DNA from 4 places in the Klebsiella sp. KE9456 genome. Region 4 is predicted to be linked to each of the others. Evidence: predicted binding sites of a transcription regulator. Region 4 holds the regulator's gene; each other region holds the start of a gene.

Region 1 (4,273 bases), on a different contig from region 4:
TTGCAGATAAGTGTTAATGATCCCTTTAATCTGCGACAGTTGTTGCTCACTAAACTGCACCGCATAGCGGCTGTCGCCAACCTCGTGGCCCATTAGCTGTAATGCCTTTTTGACCGCGGCTGGCGAGAACGCCACTTTATAAAGATCGGTACGTAGTCCGGTCACACTCTCCTGGGCCCTGCGAGAGCCTTCAATATTACCGGCCTTAAACTGTGACCAGATGGCGTTGATCTCGTTTGGTGCGACATTAGCCAACCCGGAAATGCAGGCGCTGCAGCCATCGACAAACCCCTGATGGATCAGTGAATCAGGGCCATTCAGCACGTTAAAATCGGCAATATCCTGTACCGCATCGAGGAACCCCTTCAGGCTTTCATAACTGCCTGCGCTGTCTTTGATGCCGATAATATTCGGATGTTTTGCCAGCGCCCGCGCGGTTTGCGGTTCGATTGTATTGCCCGTTCGCGCCGGGATGTTGTACAGAAACACCGGAACGCTCAGCGCGTCGGCGATGGCGGTATAGTGGCTGATAAGCTCCTCCTGTTTAAGCGGCACGAACCACGGGGTGATCACCGATACTGCGTCAACCCCCAGTTTTTCAATTTGCTTACCCAGACGAATGGTTTCGCGGGTGGATACTTCGCCAATGTGCGCGACCACCGGTGCTTTTCCGGCGGCTTCTTCCACGCAGGCTTTGGCGACGGCGACTTTTTCCGCCTCATTGAGTACAAAGAACTCGCCGTTGGTACCGCCGCAGAAAATACCGTTGCCCGCCGCCATCTGCCGCCGGACCTGCTGTTTCAGCGCCGGGATGTTCACTGCGCCATCGACGGAAAAAGGTGTGACAATGGCGGTCAAAACGCCGGTAATTGAATTGCTCATTCTGGTTTATCTCCCTGGTTTTATAGCTGTGGAAACAGCGTGCGATAAATCGCCTGGACCTGGTCCTGGTTGACGCTGCATGGTGCGTTATTCATTAACCGTTTAACGTTAAGCGCTGCTTCGCTGAGTTCGCCGATGCTCTGCTGCGGGACGCCCAGGGTGGCGAGGTTGTCGGGCAGCTGTAGTTTTTTCACCAGCGCTGCAAGCCAGGCTACCAACGCGTGTGATTTTTCTTCAGCGCTGAGAGTCAGGTCGGCATCGGGAAGCAGTTCCCAGACCTGGGCGAATTTTTCCACCGCATGCGGACGCACCACTTTCATACAGGGTGCCAGCAGGATGGCGTTCGCCACGCCATGGGGCAGATGATACTTGCCGCCCAGAGGATAGGAGAGAGCGTGGACCAGGTGGGTGCCCGCATGGTTAATCGCCACCCCGCCATAATAAGAGGCCCACAGCATCTCCAGTTTAGCCGTCAGATTCTGCGGATCGGTCACCGAAAGCTCGATATTGCGTACCAGCTTGTGCAGGCCAATCAACGCGGCGTTATCGCTAATCGGATTAGCGACCGTTGAGGTAAAGCATTCAAGCAGATGGCATAGCGCATCAATGCCGGTAGAAGATGCGATATGCGCGGGCATGCTGGTGGTTAACTCCGGCAGCAGGGCGACATAGTCCGGCAACAGTACCGGAGAGATAATCCCCACTTTGGTGTTCTGTTCCGGGATCGCCAGGATCGCGTTTGGTGTGGCTTCGGAACCGGTTCCCGCCGTCGCCGGGATCAATAATGATGCCACTTTCTGCTGCGGTTTTTCTCCCTCCAGCAGCGCGGTCAGCCCCGGCGAGCTGGGATGCAGCAGGACGGAGAGCAGCTTGGTCACATCCAGAACGCTGCCGCCACCGATCCCCACCACCATTTCCGGCTGGTCTGCGGTGACGAGACTATAGATCTGCGCCATATCATGCTGGCTCGGTTCGGCGGGAACCGCATCAATCATCTGTACCTGACGGCCTTCATCTTCCAGAAGCGCGCGAATCCGCCGCGTGGCGTCGAGTTTGCCAACATTGGTATCGGTGATCAGCAAAATCCGTTGTTTGCCTGCCAGCAGCGGGCGCAGGGCGGTAAACGCGCCCGCGCCGCTAATCAGAGTGCTGTTAATGGTTGCCACGTCTCTCTCCTGTCATTTGAATGATTGAATTTAATCATTCATGCTCGTATCACTCGCTTAGTGGAGAGAAGTTATAATTTATACAGCGAGTGAATAAATTGAACTTGCTCACATTTAATCAATTGTGATTGAATATAATCATTATCAGCTTCCAACAGCGAGATAAGGGATAACGATGGGCAGTGGCGATAATAAGGTGCTGGTGCTGGTGCTGGCTGATGACTTCACTGGCGCTAATGACGCAGGCGTTAGCCTGGCGGAGAGCGGAATGCGGGTTGAGGTGGCGTTCACTGCGGATTATCAAGGTGAGGCGCAGGCATTAATCCTCAATAGCGACAGTCGCGCGTTGACGGGTGAAGAGGCGGCGCGGCGTGTCACGCATTTACTACAGGCGGTCTGGCCACGTTTTCAGCCGCGGTGGATGGTGAAAAAAATCGACTCCACGCTGCGGGGGAATCCTGGTGCGGAGCTGGACGCCGCGATGCGGGCGATGAATTGCCGGGTGGCGGTTCTGGCGCCTGCTTTCCCGGCTGCCGGGCGGGTCACGCGCGGCGGTCAGTGCTTTGTGCATGGTTTACCGGTTGATGAAACGGAGTTCGCCAGCGACCCGAAAACACCGGTGCGTAGTGCGGATATTGCCACCGTCGTGGCGCAGCAGAGCGACTGTCGTTGTTTGCACGTGTCGCTGGATAAGCTGGCGACAGAACTGGCCTGTCCGGCCAGCATACCGCGCGTGCTGATTGTTGATGCGGAAGTGAATCACCAACTGGATGCGGTTATCGCCGCGGTAATGGATACGGAGCAGCACGTGCTGTTGGTGGGCTCGGCGGGTTTATGTGACGCGCTGGCGCGCAAGCTGAGCACCGTGCAGCATGGGCCGTTGCTGGCGGTTGTTGGTTCGATGAGTGAAATCGCTCAGCAGCAGGTTGCCAGTCTGAGTACCCATCCGCGGGTAACGCGGATCGATATTGATGTCGCCAGGGCTTTCGATGGCGATGCAACAACGGATGCCCGGCAAATTGCCGCGGTATTGAACGGAAATAATCATTGTGTGCTCACTACGCGGCCCGATAGCGCGGCGCGAAAGGGGATTGATGGTCTGTGCCATCAGTACGGCGTGGATCGTGCTGCGCTTGGGGAACGTATTTGCTGGTATCTGGCGCGGGTCAGCCAACTAGCTATCGCGCAGAGTCAGCCAGGCGCGCTCTATTTATCCGGCGGCGATGTAGCCATCGCTGTGGCCCAGGCGCTGGGCGCAAGCGGATTTCATATTACGGGTCGTGTGGCGCAGTGTGTGCCGTATGGCAATTTTCTGGGGAGTCGCTGGCAACGGCCGGTAATGACCAAGGCAGGCGGATTCGGCACGGCAACCACATTGCTGGAGGTCGTGAATTTTATTGAGGAGAAAATGAGTGACTAACATCATTGCGGTAACGATGGGTGACCCGGCTGGCATTGGTCCGGAAATTATTATTAAATCTCTGGCAACGGGGAAACTGAGCGGCGCGCCGGTGGTCGTGGTGGGCTGTGCGCAGACGCTGCGGCGGGTTATGGCGAAAGGAATTACTCCGCGTGCTGAGCTTCGCGTCATTGATAATCCCGGACAGGCGCAGTTTACGCCTGGCACCATTAATGTGATTGATGAGGCACTGACCGATCCGGAAGGATTGCGCGCCGGGGAGGTGCAGGCGCAGGCTGGCGATTTGGCTTACCGTTGCATCAAGCATGCCACGGCGCTGGCGCTGGCCGGTGACGTTTCGGCGATTGCCACCGCACCGCTAAACAAAGAGGCGCTGCATCTGGCCGGGCATCATTTCCCGGGGCATACTGAAATGCTGGCGCATCTGACGCAAACCAAAGATTTCGCGATGGTGCTGTATACGGATAAGCTAAAAGTTATCCATATATCCACACACGTTGCGTTGCGTCACTTCCTTGATAACCTGAATCAGACGCGCGTGGAGACGGTTATTGCTATCGCCGATAGCTTTCTGCGCCGTGTCGGCTTCAGCAATCCGCGTATTGCCGTCGCTGGCGTTAATCCTCACGCCGGCGAAAATGGCCTGTTTGGCGATGAAGAGATCCGTATCGTTGGTCCGGCGGTCGCAGCGATGAAAGCCAAAGGGCTCAACGTTACCGGCCCCTGTCCGCCGGATACGGTATTTATGCAGTGCCATGAAGGGATGTTTGATATGGTGGTGGCGATGTATCACGATCAGGGCCAT
Region 2 (4,273 bases), on a different contig from region 4:
TGGCAAATACCGCGTTCAACAGGCCCGCAAGGGAAAATAACACTGCGGTCAATATCAGCGTCAAAGCAACAAATAGCCAGGAGTGAACCTGAAACGGAACGAAAAACAGCGATATCGCGGTTACCAGAATCCCGACGCACAGACCACGGGCGACGCCGCCGCCAACATAACCGGCAATAACCACATGCGTAGGCACTGGCGCGACCAGCAGCTCTTCAATATTGCGCTGAAATTTTGCGCTAAAGAAAGAAGAAGCCACGTTGGCATAAGAGTTGGTGATCACCGCCATCATAATCAGACCCGGCACAATAAACTGCATATAGGTAAAACCGTGCATTTCACCAATACGCGAGCCGATCAGATTGCCGAAGATAACAAAGTAGAGGGTCATCGTAATAACCGGCGGTACCAGAGTCTGGATCCAGATGCGCATAAAACGATGAATTTCTTTGGTCCAGATGCTTTTCAGCGCAATCCAGTACAGCTGTATCATGCTGATTCTCCTTTTCTTTCATGTACCAGCGTGACAAACAGCTCTTCCAGGCGGTTAGCCTTATTACGCATACTTAACACCTGTATTCCCTGCGCACTCAACTGGGTAAATACGCTGTTAATTCCCTGCTCACGCAGCACTTCAACCTCCAGCGTCGAGGTATCAACCAGGCGATAGTGGTAACCCTCCAGTACCGGTAACGGGCTTTTGGGCGCCAGATCGAGAATAAACGTCTCTGATTTCAGCTTGGAAAGCAGCGCTTTCATTGAGGTGTTTTCCACCAGTTCACCGCGCTGAATAATGCCGATGTTGCGACACAGCATCTCAGCTTCTTCCAGATAGTGCGTGGTCAGGATAATCGTGGTGCCTTTATCATTTAAATCTTTCAAAAATCCCCACATTGAGCGGCGAAGTTCAATATCCACCCCCGCCGTTGGCTCATCAAGAATCAATAGCTTAGGCTCATGCATTAACGCCCTGGCAATCATCAGGCGACGTTTCATCCCGCCGGAGAGCATCCGCGCGCGTTCATGACGTTTTTCCCAAAGATCGAGCTGTTTGAGATACTTTTCACTACGAGCAGTGGCTACCTTACGTTCAACGCCATAGTAGCCCGCCTGATTGACGACGATCTGTTGTACGGTTTCAAAGGGGTTAAAATTGAACTCCTGCGGCACCAGGCCGAGCTGCCGTTTCGCGTTGACCACATCTTTTTGCAGGTCATAGCCAAATACATTGACCTCGCCGGAGGTTTTATTTACCAGTGAACTGATAATGCCAATAGTGGTGGATTTCCCGGCGCCGTTTGGCCCCAGGAGCGCGTAGAAATCGCCAGCTTCAACCTGCAGATCGATTCCTCGCAGCGCCTGAACCCCACCGGGGTAGGTTTTCTTCAGCTGTTTTAGTTCCAGAGCAATGGTCATTAAATATCTCTTCTCGTGTCCTGACACGCGATGGGTTGTTTTAAAAACGGTAAGGTTAACCTATATTAGCGCAACGCACTTACTTGGTTACAGGCCCGTAAACATCCATGAACGATATAGATACACTCATCAGCAATAATGCACTATGGTCAAAAATGCTGGTGGAGGAAGACCCCGGTTTTTTTGAAAAACTGGCACATACGCAGAAACCGCGCTTTCTGTGGATTGGATGTTCTGATAGCCGCGTCCCCGCTGAACGTTTGACTGGCCTGGAACCTGGCGAACTGTTCGTCCACCGTAACGTCGCTAATCTGGTGATTCATACCGACCTGAACTGTCTTTCGGTTGTGCAATACGCCGTTGACGTACTGGAGGTTGAGCATATCATCATTTGCGGCCACTATGGCTGCGGCGGCGTACAGGCGGCAGTTGAAAATACCGAACTCGGTCTTATCGACAACTGGCTGCTGCATATTCGCGATATCTGGTTTAAACACAGCTCATTGCTGGGCGACATGCCGGAAGAGCGTCGTCTGGACACCCTTTGCGAATTGAATGTGATGGAACAGGTCTACAACCTGGGGCATTCCACAATTATGCAGTCGGCATGGAAACGCGGACAAAAAGTGACTATCCACGGCTGGGCTTACGGTATCCACGATGGGATGTTACGCGATCTTGACGTGACCGCCGTCAGCCGTGAAACGCTGGAACAGCGCTATCGCCAGGGCATTTCCAACATTAAAAGCCGGCACGCCAGCCACAGGTAACTCACCCGCTTGCATCTATCCCGGATAAGCGGCAGCACGCTCCGGGATAGCGTGTAAAATCTTACTCGTCCAGCAGAATCACTTTGCCGATATACGGCAGATGGCGATAGCGCTGAGCATAATCAATGCCGTAGCCCACGACGAACTCATCAGGGATGGCAAAACCAACAAACTCCACCGGAACATCCACTTCACGACGGCTTGGCTTGTCCAGCAAAGTACAAATTGCCAGTGATTTTGGTTCGCGCAGGCTAAGAATTTCACGCACTTTTGACAGCGTGTTGCCAGAGTCGATGATATCTTCCACGATCAGCACATCTTTACCGCGGATATCTTCATCCAGGTCTTTGAGGATTTTTACATCACGGGTAGTAGACATACCGCTACCGTAGCTGGAAGCGGTCATGAAATCGACTTCATGCGGTACCTGAACTTCACGACACAGGTCGGCCATAAACATAAATGAACCGCGTAATAGCCCCACCAGCACCATTTCGCTACCGCTCTCTTTGTAACGTTCGTTGATTTGACGCCCCAGCTCAGCGATACGGGCTTTGATCTCGGTTTCCGGGATCATCACTTCTACAGTATGTTTCATAAACTAACCATTTGATTCTTAATATAAATCATCAAATCCGCTGCTATCGCAGCCGACATTGACCGGCAAGCCACGCAGTATACCAGTAAAAAGAAATTTACGGTGCAGGGATTAATAAAGCCAATTTTGTGATATCGGTCACACTTGTTAAATCCTATAATTAATTGCAGTTAAAAATTTACAAACAACCGAGTGTTTTTTTATGGCAGAAACAAAAAATCAACAATCACGGCGACTCGTGACGCTGACGGCACTTTTTGCAGCGTTCTGTGGCCTGTATCTTTTGATCGGCGGAGTGTGGCTGGTCGCGATTGGCGGCTCATGGTATTACCCTATCGCAGGCCTGGTGATGCTGGGTGTTACCGTTATGCTACTCCGCGGTAAGCGTTCTGCACTTTGGCTTTACGCCGCACTACTGCTGGCGACCATGATCTGGGGCGTATGGGAGGTTGGCTTCGATTTCTGGGCGCTGACGCCGCGCAGCGATATCCTGGTCTTCTTCGGCATCTGGCTTATTCTGCCCTTTGTCTGGCGTCGTCTGCCTGTTCCATCCAGCGGCGCGGTGGCCGGACTGGTTATCGCCCTGCTGATCAGCGGCGGCATCCTGACCTGGGCTGGCTTCAACGACCCGCAGGAGATCAATGGTACATTGAACGCTGATGCGACGCCCGCTGCAGCCATCTCCGATGTTGCCGATAGCGACTGGCCGGCATATGGCCGTAATCAGGAAGGCCAGCGTTACTCGCCGCTGAAACAGATCAATGCCGATAACGTGAAGAACCTGAAGGAAGCGTGGGTCTTCCGTACCGGGGATCTCAAACAGCCTAACGATCCGGGTGAAATCACCAACGAAGTGACGCCGATCAAAGTCGGCGACACGCTCTACCTCTGTACCGCTCATCAGCGTCTGTTCGCCCTTGATGCGGCCACCGGGAAAGAGAAGTGGCATTTCGATCCGCAGCTCAATGCCAACCCGTCCTTCCAGCACGTTACCTGCCGTGGTGTCTCTTATCATGAGGCCAAAGCAGATAACACGCCTGCCGATGTGCTTGCAGACTGCCCGCGCCGTATCATTCTGCCGGTCAACGATGGTCGGCTGTTCGCCATCAACGCCGACAACGGAAAGCCGTGTGAATCCTTTGCTAATAAAGGCATTCTCAACCTGCAAACCAATATGCCGGTCACCACACCAGGCATGTATGAACCCACTTCACCGCCGATTATTACCGACAAAACCATTGTCATCGCCGGTGCTGTGACTGATAACTTCTCAACCCGCGAGCCGTCGGGCGTGATTCGCGGTTTTGACGTCAACACCGGTAAGCTGCTGTGGGCATTCGACCCGGGTGCCAAAGATCCAAACGCTATCCCGGCAGATGAACATCATTTCACCCTGAATTCGCCGAACTCCTGGGCACCAGCGGCCTATGATGCGAAGCTGGATCTGGTCTATTTGCCCATGGGCGTGACCACGCCGGATATCTGGGGC
Region 3 (4,273 bases), on a different contig from region 4:
CATGGGGACATCGTCGTAGAACGCGACGTCACCCGCCGCTGATCCAAGAGTCAGAATGATCAATACTTCAAACAGCGACATCTGGCGAACGCCGCGCCGCCCGGTTATTTTCAGGAAAATAAATACCAGTACGAAGGTATAAAGGCTGCGTAACGCCACCTCGGCCAGAAAGTCTACAGGCACTTTATCAAGCGCCATACGATGCCAGTCAAATGTCTTCATGGTTACCGCCTGAGCAGTTGTTAAGTCATCTTAAGCATAGCCAGACGATGGAGATGGCACCTGCCATCTAAAACCCGTATCATTGCGCGCTTTCCGTACGATAAAAGTGACTGCCATGACTCAAACATTTATTCCCGGCAAAGATGCCGCCCTGGAAGATTCCATCGCTCGCTTCCAGCAGAAGTTGCTCGACCTCGGATTTGATATTGAAGAGGCCTCATGGCTCAACCCGGTGCCGCACGTCTGGTCAGTGCATATCCGCGATAAAGAGTGCGCCCTGTGTTTCACTAACGGCAAAGGCGCGACCAAAAAAGCCGCGCTGGCTTCAGCGCTCGGAGAATACTTTGAGCGTCTCTCCACTAACTACTTCTTTGCCGATTTCTGGCTGGGCGACACTATCGCCAACGGCCCTTTTGTTCACTACCCGAATGAAAAATGGTTCCCGTTAACCAATGATGACGCCGTGCCGGAAGGGCTGCTGGATGCCCGCCTGCGCGCGTTCTACGATCCTGACGATCAGTTAACCGCCAGCATGCTGGTCGATTTGCAGTCAGGTAATGACGATCGCGGCGTCTGCGGTCTGCCGTTCACCCGTCAGTCCGATGGCGAGACGGTCTACATTCCGATGAATATCGTTGGCAACCTGTACGTCTCTAACGGGATGTCCGCGGGCAATACCCGCAACGAAGCCCGCGTTCAGGGCCTGTCAGAAGTATTTGAGCGCCATATTAAAAACCGTATTATCGCCGAAAGCATCAGCCTGCCGGAGATTCCGGCAGAAGTGATGGCGCGCTATCCGGGCGTTGTAGAATCGATCAATAAGCTGGAGGCGGAAGGCTTCCCGATTTTCGCCTACGACGGTTCGCTGGGCGGTAAATATCCGGTGATCTGCGTAGTGCTGTTTAACCCAACTAACGGCACCTGCTTCGCCTCCTTCGGCGCGCATCCTGATTTCGGCGTGGCGCTTGAACGTACCGTCACCGAATTGCTGCAGGGCCGCAGCCTGAAAGATCTCGATGTCTTCACGCCTCCCACCTTCGATGATGAAGAAGTGGCTGAACATGCGAACCTTGAAACCCACTTTATCGATTCCAGCGGCCTGATCTCGTGGGATATGTTTAAGCAGGATGCCGACTACCCGTTTGTGGACTGGAGCTTCTCCGGCACCACGGATGAAGAGTTCGCCACCCTGATGGCTATCTTTAAGGAAGAAGATAAAGACGTTTATATCGCCGATTACGAACATCTGGGCGTCTACGCCTGCCGGATCATCGTCCCGGGTATGTCCGATATCTACCCGGCGGAAGATCTCTGGCTGGCAAATAACAATATGGGCGCGCATCTGCGAGAAACCCTTCTTTCCCTGCCGGGAAGCGAGTGGGAAAAAGAAGATTATCTGGCGCTTATTGAACAGATAGATGACGAAGGCCTTGATGATTTCACCCGCGTACGTGAACTGCTGGGCCTGGCGACCGGTAAAGACAACGGCTGGTATACGCTGCGCATCGGTGAACTGAAAGCGATGCTGGCGCTGGCGGGCGGCGATATTGAACAGGCATTGATCTGGACCGAGTGGACCATGGAATTCAACGCCTCAATCTTTAGCGCCGAACGCTCCAACTACTACCGCTGCCTGCAAACCTTACTGCTGCTGAGCCTGGAAGAGGAGCGCCAGCCGCTGCAATACCTGAACGCTTTTGTCCGCATGTACGGCGCCGAAACGGTTGAGGCCGCCAGCGCCGCGCTCAGCGGTGAAGCGCCATTCTATGGCTTACAGGCCATTGACGGCGATCTGCGGGCTTTCCCGGCTCATCAGTCATTGCTGAAGGCCTATGAAAAGCTACAGCGCGCAAAAACTACCTTCTGGAGTAAATAAGCATTCATTTGCAGCCCAGAAAACATGCCTTGTGGGGGCGGCGACGCCCCTTTTTTTTAACTTTTCCCACCTGCTTTGCATTATTTGTATCAATAAAGTTAATTAGTGGTGAGAAATAATAAAACAACACGCAAATATTGTTAATTTTAATAAAAATACCCCATTTTAATTAACCGAAAAACGGGAGCAAAATGAAAAAAATCAACATTATTTGTAAATTTTAAAATTTATTTTTTAATTAAAAAACAATAAGTTAATATCATTTACAGCCTATTCCACACACTAAAAAGGCCTATAGTTCCGGCCGGATATGATCTATATCAAATTCCCTTCTATAATGCTTTGTTAGTATCTCACCGCCAACTTACATAAAGAGAGAGTTAGTGTGAAAGCTGACAACCCTTTTGATCTTTTACTTCCTGCCGCAATGGCGAAAGTCGCCGAAGAAGCAGGTGTCTATAAAGCGACAAAACATCCGATAAAGACGTTTTATCTGGCTATCACCGCAGGTGTCTTCATCTCTATCGCTTTTGTTTTCTATATTACAGCAACAACCGGCACTGCCGGGATGCCTTTTGGTGTTGCCAAACTGATTGGGGGTATCTGCTTCTCACTGGGTTTGATTCTTTGCGTTATTTGCGGTGCCGACCTGTTCACCTCAACCGTACTTATCGTTGTCGCGAAAGCCAACGGGAGAATTACGTGGGGTCAACTGGCGAAAAACTGGCTCAATGTCTATGTTGGTAACCTGATTGGCTGCTTACTCTTTGTGTTGCTAATGTGGCTTTCAGGCGAATATATGGTTGCCAACGGTCAGTGGGGACTTAACGTCTTGCAAACCGCCGACCACAAAATGCACCATACTTTTATTGAAGCCGTATGCCTGGGTATCCTGGCAAACCTGATGGTCTGCCTTGCAGTATGGATGAGTTACTCTGGCCGCAGCCTGATGGATAAAGCCATGATTATGGTTTTACCGGTGGCAATGTTTGTTGCCAGCGGATTTGAGCATAGTATCGCGAACATGTTTATGATCCCGATGGGCATCATCACTCGCGACTTTGCGAGTCCGGAGTTCTGGACCGCTGTTGGTTCAACCCCGGAAAATTTCTCTCACCTGACCGTCATGAATTTCATCACTGATAACCTGATTCCGGTAACTATCGGGAACATCATCGGCGGTGGTTTACTGGTTGGGTTGACATACTGGGTGATTTACCTGCGTGGCGATAACCATCACTAAAGGTTGTTTCAGGCAGTAAATAAAAAATCCACTTAAGAAGGTAGGTGTTACATGTCCGAGCTTAATGAAAAGTTAGCCACAGCCTGGGAAGGTTTTGCGAAAGGTGACTGGCAGAACGAAGTCAACGTCCGCGACTTCATCCAGAAAAACTATACCCCGTACGAAGGTGATGAGTCCTTCCTGGCTGGCGCAACTGACGCGACCACCAAGCTATGGGACAGCGTAATGGAAGGCGTTAAACAGGAAAACCGCACTCACGCGCCTGTTGACTTTGACACCTCCGTTGCTTCCACCATCACTGCTCATGACGCTGGCTACATTAATAAGGCGCTTGAGAAAATCGTTGGTCTGCAGACTGAAGCACCGCTGAAACGTGCGATTATCCCGTTTGGCGGTATCAAAATGGTTGAAGGTTCCTGCAAAGCGTACAATCGCGAACTGGACCCGATGCTGAAAAAAATCTTCACTGAATACCGTAAAACACACAACCAGGGCGTGTTCGATGTTTATACGCCGGACATCCTGCGTTGCCGTAAATCCGGTGTTCTCACCGGTCTGCCGGATGCCTATGGCCGCGGCCGTATCATCGGCGACTACCGTCGCGTTGCGCTGTACGGTATCGACTACCTGGCGAAAGACAAATTCGCGCAGTTTACCTCTCTGCAGTCCGATCTGGAGAATGGCGTAAACCTGGAAGCGACTATCCGTCTGCGTGAAGAAATCGCTGAACAGCACCGCGCTCTGGGTCAGATTAAAGAGATGGCGGCTAAATATGGCTGCGATATCTCTGGTCCGGCTACCAACGCTCAGGAAGCAATTCAGTGGACTTACTTCGGCTACCTGGCTGCCGTTAAATCTCAGAACGGCGCGGCCATGTCCTTCGGCCGTACCTCCAGCTTCCTGGATATCTTCATCGAACGTGACCTGAAAGC
Region 4 (4,273 bases):
GAGCACGGTCATCAAAATCCAGTAGGGTTTTGGTAAATGCAACGCGCTGCCCATCAGGCTGGCGACACTCAGCATTACGCTGATGCGCGCCGCGTTACGTAACGCCGGTGATTTAAGCGACAGATAGCTTTTCAACGCCGGTAGCAGCGGCAGGCGGCGGGTTTTATCCGCCATCAGATTTCGGGAGTACAGAGGGCGCTGGGTGCGTAAAACCCGGGCAATGCGACTGAAATGCCAGGCGCAAAACTGGCCGACCGGGTTATCCGGATGCTGCCAGGCGATCTTTTCCAGAGCGCCGATCTGTTTATCCATCTGAAAGCGCTGAGGATAGCGATGGTAAAGCAGATCATCCGCCAGTTCGCGCAGTCGAGCGGCGATGGTTTGCGCGTTCCAGCGAATTACCGCTTCTGCGTGGCTGCGCTCCACCAGTTTCTGCACCTCTTCCGGTTGGTGCAGGCTGACGGAGATGTGCTCCTGGAGATCCAGACCAACCTGGAAAGCGCGCAGCAGGCGTTTATGATCGCTGTGCTGGTTGGCCGCCAGCATATGCATCTGCTGGTAGCACTGGGTAATCAGATCGACCACTTTTTGTTGGCGGTTGAGCAGGGGCGGCAACGAGGTGGCCGGATCGGTATGCTGGGTCAGCAGGCTGTATTTGGCTTCACAATAACTGGCCAGCTCCCGATAGAGCAGGCTCAGAGATTCGCGCAGCGGCTGTTCGCGCCACAGCCAAAACCAGAACCAGTTAAAAATTCCATACCATAGGGTGCCGAGTGCATAGATTAGCAACGGTTCCTGGATCGGCATATTGCCTGCAAGGCTCAGAGTAAAACTGGCGGCGATAAGCGAGGCGGGTAACAATCTCGCATGAAGCGAACTGATTTCGGCAGTAACGCCGAGAATCAGGGTCAGCCCGGTCAGGATTAGTGGTAAAGGAATTTCCCGCTGCAGAAGGAGCTGGACAATCAGGCTACTGCCAGCGAACAAGCAGCCGCCAATGATCAGGCGCTTAAAGAAGCGTTTATGCGGTGTATCCAGACCGGCAATATTGCAGCAGGCAGGAACGAGGGAAAACAGGAGTCCCTGCTGTAAATGACCAAGAAGAAGTCCCGTTGCAACTGGCAGACATAACACCAGCGTTTGCCGCAGTGCATAGTTGACTTCCGGGTGATAAATCAGCCTGCGCCACATGGGGAGGAAACAAAAACGGCGTATTGTCAGACAATACGCCGTTTTACCGACTTAACGGGTACCGTAGACGACGATAGTTTTACCGTGCGCGGAGATCAGGTTTTGATCTTCCAGCATTTTCAGTATCCGGCCAACGGTTTCGCGGGAGCAGCCGACGATCTGACCAATTTCCTGACGGGTAATTTTAATTTGCATACCGTCGGGGTGGGTCATTGCATCCGGCTGTTTTGCCAGATTCAGCAGCGTCTGAGCGATGCGACCGGTAACGTCGAGGAAGGCAAGGTTACCCACTTTCTCAGACGTAACCTGCAGGCGACGCGCCATTTGCGAAGAGAGACGCATCAGGATATCCGGGTTTACCTGGATCAACTGACGGAATTTTTTGTAGGAGATTTCAGCCACTTCACATGCGGTTTTAGCACGTACCCAGGCGCTACGTTCCTGACCTTCTTCAAACAAGCCTAATTCACCGATGAAATCGCCCTGGTTGAGGTAAGAGAGGATCATCTCTTTGCCTTCTTCATCCTTGATGAGTACAGCCACTGAGCCTTTAACGATGTAGTACAGCGTTTCTGCTTTCTCACCCTGGTGGATCAGCGTGCTCTTTGAGGGGTACTTATGAATGTGGCAATGAGACAAGAACCATTCGAGGGTAGGGTCTGTTTGCGGTTTGCCAAGCACCATGCGCGGTTATCCTCTGTTATCAGCTATCTCCGGGTGCCGACACTACACGGCATCCGGGCATGCAATCGTATTAAATCCCTGTACCTGGGAATCTGGCTGGAATTTTTCCGCAGCCTGTAATGTGAACTCCTCTGCATACATGCAGTACATCAATGTATTACTGTAGCATCCAGACTGTTTTAGCATAGCTTTCGCTGCATGTCTCCTGGTGTCTCGCTTCAGCATGACCCAGGTCGCCTTCCGTTGCCAGAATTGTTATGTGCGCGTAATCTGTCAGGAAAATTACAGCTCTGGAGTTCAATTTATGCAAGCGCGAGTGAAGTGGGTTGAAGGGTTAACCTTCATTGGAGAGTCGGCTTCTGGTCACCAGATTCTGATGGACGGGAATTCCGGTGATAAAGCCCCCAGCCCGATGGAAATGGTGCTGATGGCGGCGGGCGGATGCAGCGCGATTGACGTCGTCTCCATTTTACAGAAGGGGCGCCATAACGTCACCAACTGTGAAGTCAAGCTGACCTCGGAACGTCGGGAAGAGGCGCCGCGTCTGTTTACCCATATTAATCTGCATTTTATCGTGACCGGTAAGGCGCTGAAAGAGGCTGCCGTTTCTCGTGCTGTTGACCTGTCAGCGGAAAAATATTGCTCGGTGGCGCTGATGCTGGAGAAAGCGGTAAATATTACCCACTCTTATGAAGTGATCGAAGAGTAAGCCAACAAGACCCCGGCAGACGTTCGCGCTACCGGGGGGAGTCATTCGTTAACTGATTTTCCTGCCTTCCATCAGCCGCTCGACCAGCGGCGTCATGATCAGCTCCATCGCCAGTCCCATTTTGCCTCCCGGTACAACCAGAGTGTTCATATGTGAGATAAACGAGCCCTGAAGCATGGCCAGAAGCCAGGGGAAATCGATGTTTCTCAGATTACGGAAATGGATAACGACAAAGCTCTCATCCAGTGAAGGAATGGCTTTGGCCGCAAAGGGATTGGAGGTATCCACCGTGGGAACGCGCTGGAAGTTGAGATGGGTACGCGAAAACTGCGGGGTGATGAAATTGATGTAATCCTCCATTGAGCGAACGACGGAATCCATTACCGCCTCACGGGAGTGCCCGCGTTCGCTGGTGTCGCGGATAAGCTTCTGGATCCACTCCAGATTGACGATGGGCACGACGCCGACCAGCAGGTCGACATGGCTCGCGACATCATGCTGCGGCGTAACGACGCCGCCATGCAGCCCTTCATAAAACAGTACGTCAGTGGGTTCGGGGAGTGGTTGCCAGGGGGTGAAGGTCCCCGGCACCTGGTTCCACGGTACGGCTTCATCATAGGTATGTAAATACTTGCGCGACTGACCTTTGCCGCTCTGCCCGTATTCAACGAAAGTCTGTTTCAGCAGGCCGAAGTCGTTCGCTTCAGGGCCAAAGTAACTGATATGCTTGCCCTGATCCCGCGCCTTGCGGATCGCCATGTCCATTTCCGGGCGGGTATAGCGGTGAAAGCTGTCGCCTTCCACTTCAGCGGCGTGCAGGTTTAACTGCGCGAAGATTTTGCGAAAGGCGAGGCTGGTGGTTGTGGTTCCCGCGCCGCTGGAGCCCGTGACGGCAATCACCGGATGTTTGGCAGACATAACAACTCCCAGGGTAAACGATAGTGTGCGCCGCTTTAGCCGTGAAACTGCTTGCGGGGCATGATGTTGACCGTCTCGTGCAGTTCTGACCACACCAGCACGGCTTCTCCGCTTTTTAGCTGTTGTTTAACATCAGAGACTTTATCTGTCAGCGAACGTTCATGCTCACCATAATCGGTGCCTTCGCGTAATACAAAGCTTTCAATCAGATTATCCAGCGTTTCGGGATCGAGATCCTGCCAGGGAATAATCATATTTTCCCTCCTAACCAGCGGGTTAGCCAGGCCGGAATCCGTTTTTCCAGCCACATCTCTGGCTTACGCAGCGTACCGCCGACGAAACCAACATGCCCGCCGTGCTCCGTTAGCTGATATTCGACATTTGCCGGAAGCTGTTCCTGCGGGGGAATCGAATGGTGATCCATAAAAGGATCGTCTTTCGCATGAATAATCAACGTTGGTTTCGTGATATCGCTTAAGCGCGGCATGGCGCTGCACTGGCGATAGTAGTCCAGCGCATCGGCAAAACCGTGGATCCGGGCGGTAATGCTGTCGTCAAACTCCCGGATGCGGCGCATGCTTTTTAGCTGACGTAAATCGACGGGCAGCGAGCCTGGATAGGCTTTGAGTTTGCGCGCGGCGTTAGCTTTCAACAGGTTGAGCAGGTAGCGTTGATAAACACGGGAAAACCCTTTGTCCATATGATAGCTACAGGCTTCCAGCATAAATGGCGCTGAGACGATCACTGCGGCATTGACGGGAATATCGTCGC

Evidence for each region. Region 4 encodes CRP, which controls carbon source genes, mostly activating them, when cyclic AMP is high. Its sites were predicted from a motif close to ATGTGANNNNNNTCACAT; they were not measured.
Region 1: a site for CRP is predicted at 2,145-2,162, ahead of ABK821_RS05675 (iron-containing alcohol dehydrogenase). Genes of this name have one in related genera too.
Region 2: a site for CRP is predicted at 2,911-2,928, ahead of hpt (hypoxanthine phosphoribosyltransferase). Genes of this name have one in related genera too.
Region 3: a site for CRP is predicted at 2,407-2,424, ahead of focA (formate transporter FocA). Genes of this name have one in related genera too.

The regions. Positions count from the first base shown of each region.
Region 1 covers NZ_JBDYQK010000004.1:139,699-143,971, reverse strand. The annotation lists gene ABK821_RS05680 (dihydrodipicolinate synthase family protein) at 1-882, opposite strand, end outside; gene ABK821_RS05675 (iron-containing alcohol dehydrogenase) at 903-2,048, opposite strand; gene ABK821_RS05670 (four-carbon acid sugar kinase family protein) at 2,224-3,468, shown strand; gene ABK821_RS05665 (D-threonate 4-phosphate dehydrogenase) at 3,461-4,273, shown strand, end outside.
Region 2 covers NZ_JBDYQK010000002.1:252,584-256,856, reverse strand. The annotation lists gene ABK821_RS03380 (ABC transporter permease) at 1-493, opposite strand, end outside; gene ABK821_RS03375 (ABC transporter ATP-binding protein) at 490-1,416, opposite strand; gene can (carbonate dehydratase) at 1,524-2,186, shown strand; gene hpt (hypoxanthine phosphoribosyltransferase) at 2,248-2,784, opposite strand; gene ABK821_RS03360 (glucose/quinate/shikimate family membrane-bound PQQ-dependent dehydrogenase) at 2,987-4,273, shown strand, end outside.
Region 3 covers NZ_JBDYQK010000006.1:70,842-75,114, reverse strand. The annotation lists gene ABK821_RS07860 (DUF421 domain-containing protein) at 1-222, opposite strand, end outside; gene ycaO (30S ribosomal protein S12 methylthiotransferase accessory factor YcaO) at 338-2,098, shown strand; gene focA (formate transporter FocA) at 2,484-3,341, shown strand; gene pflB (formate C-acetyltransferase) at 3,393-4,273, shown strand, end outside.
Region 4 covers NZ_JBDYQK010000027.1:12,751-17,023, reverse strand. The annotation lists gene ABK821_RS21755 (YccS/YhfK family putative transporter) at 1-1,191, opposite strand, end outside; gene crp (cAMP-activated global transcriptional regulator CRP) at 1,243-1,875, opposite strand; gene ABK821_RS21745 (OsmC family protein) at 2,180-2,584, shown strand; gene ABK821_RS21740 (phosphoribulokinase) at 2,633-3,502, opposite strand; gene ABK821_RS21735 (YheU family protein) at 3,538-3,756, opposite strand; gene ABK821_RS21730 (hydrolase) at 3,753-4,273, opposite strand, start outside.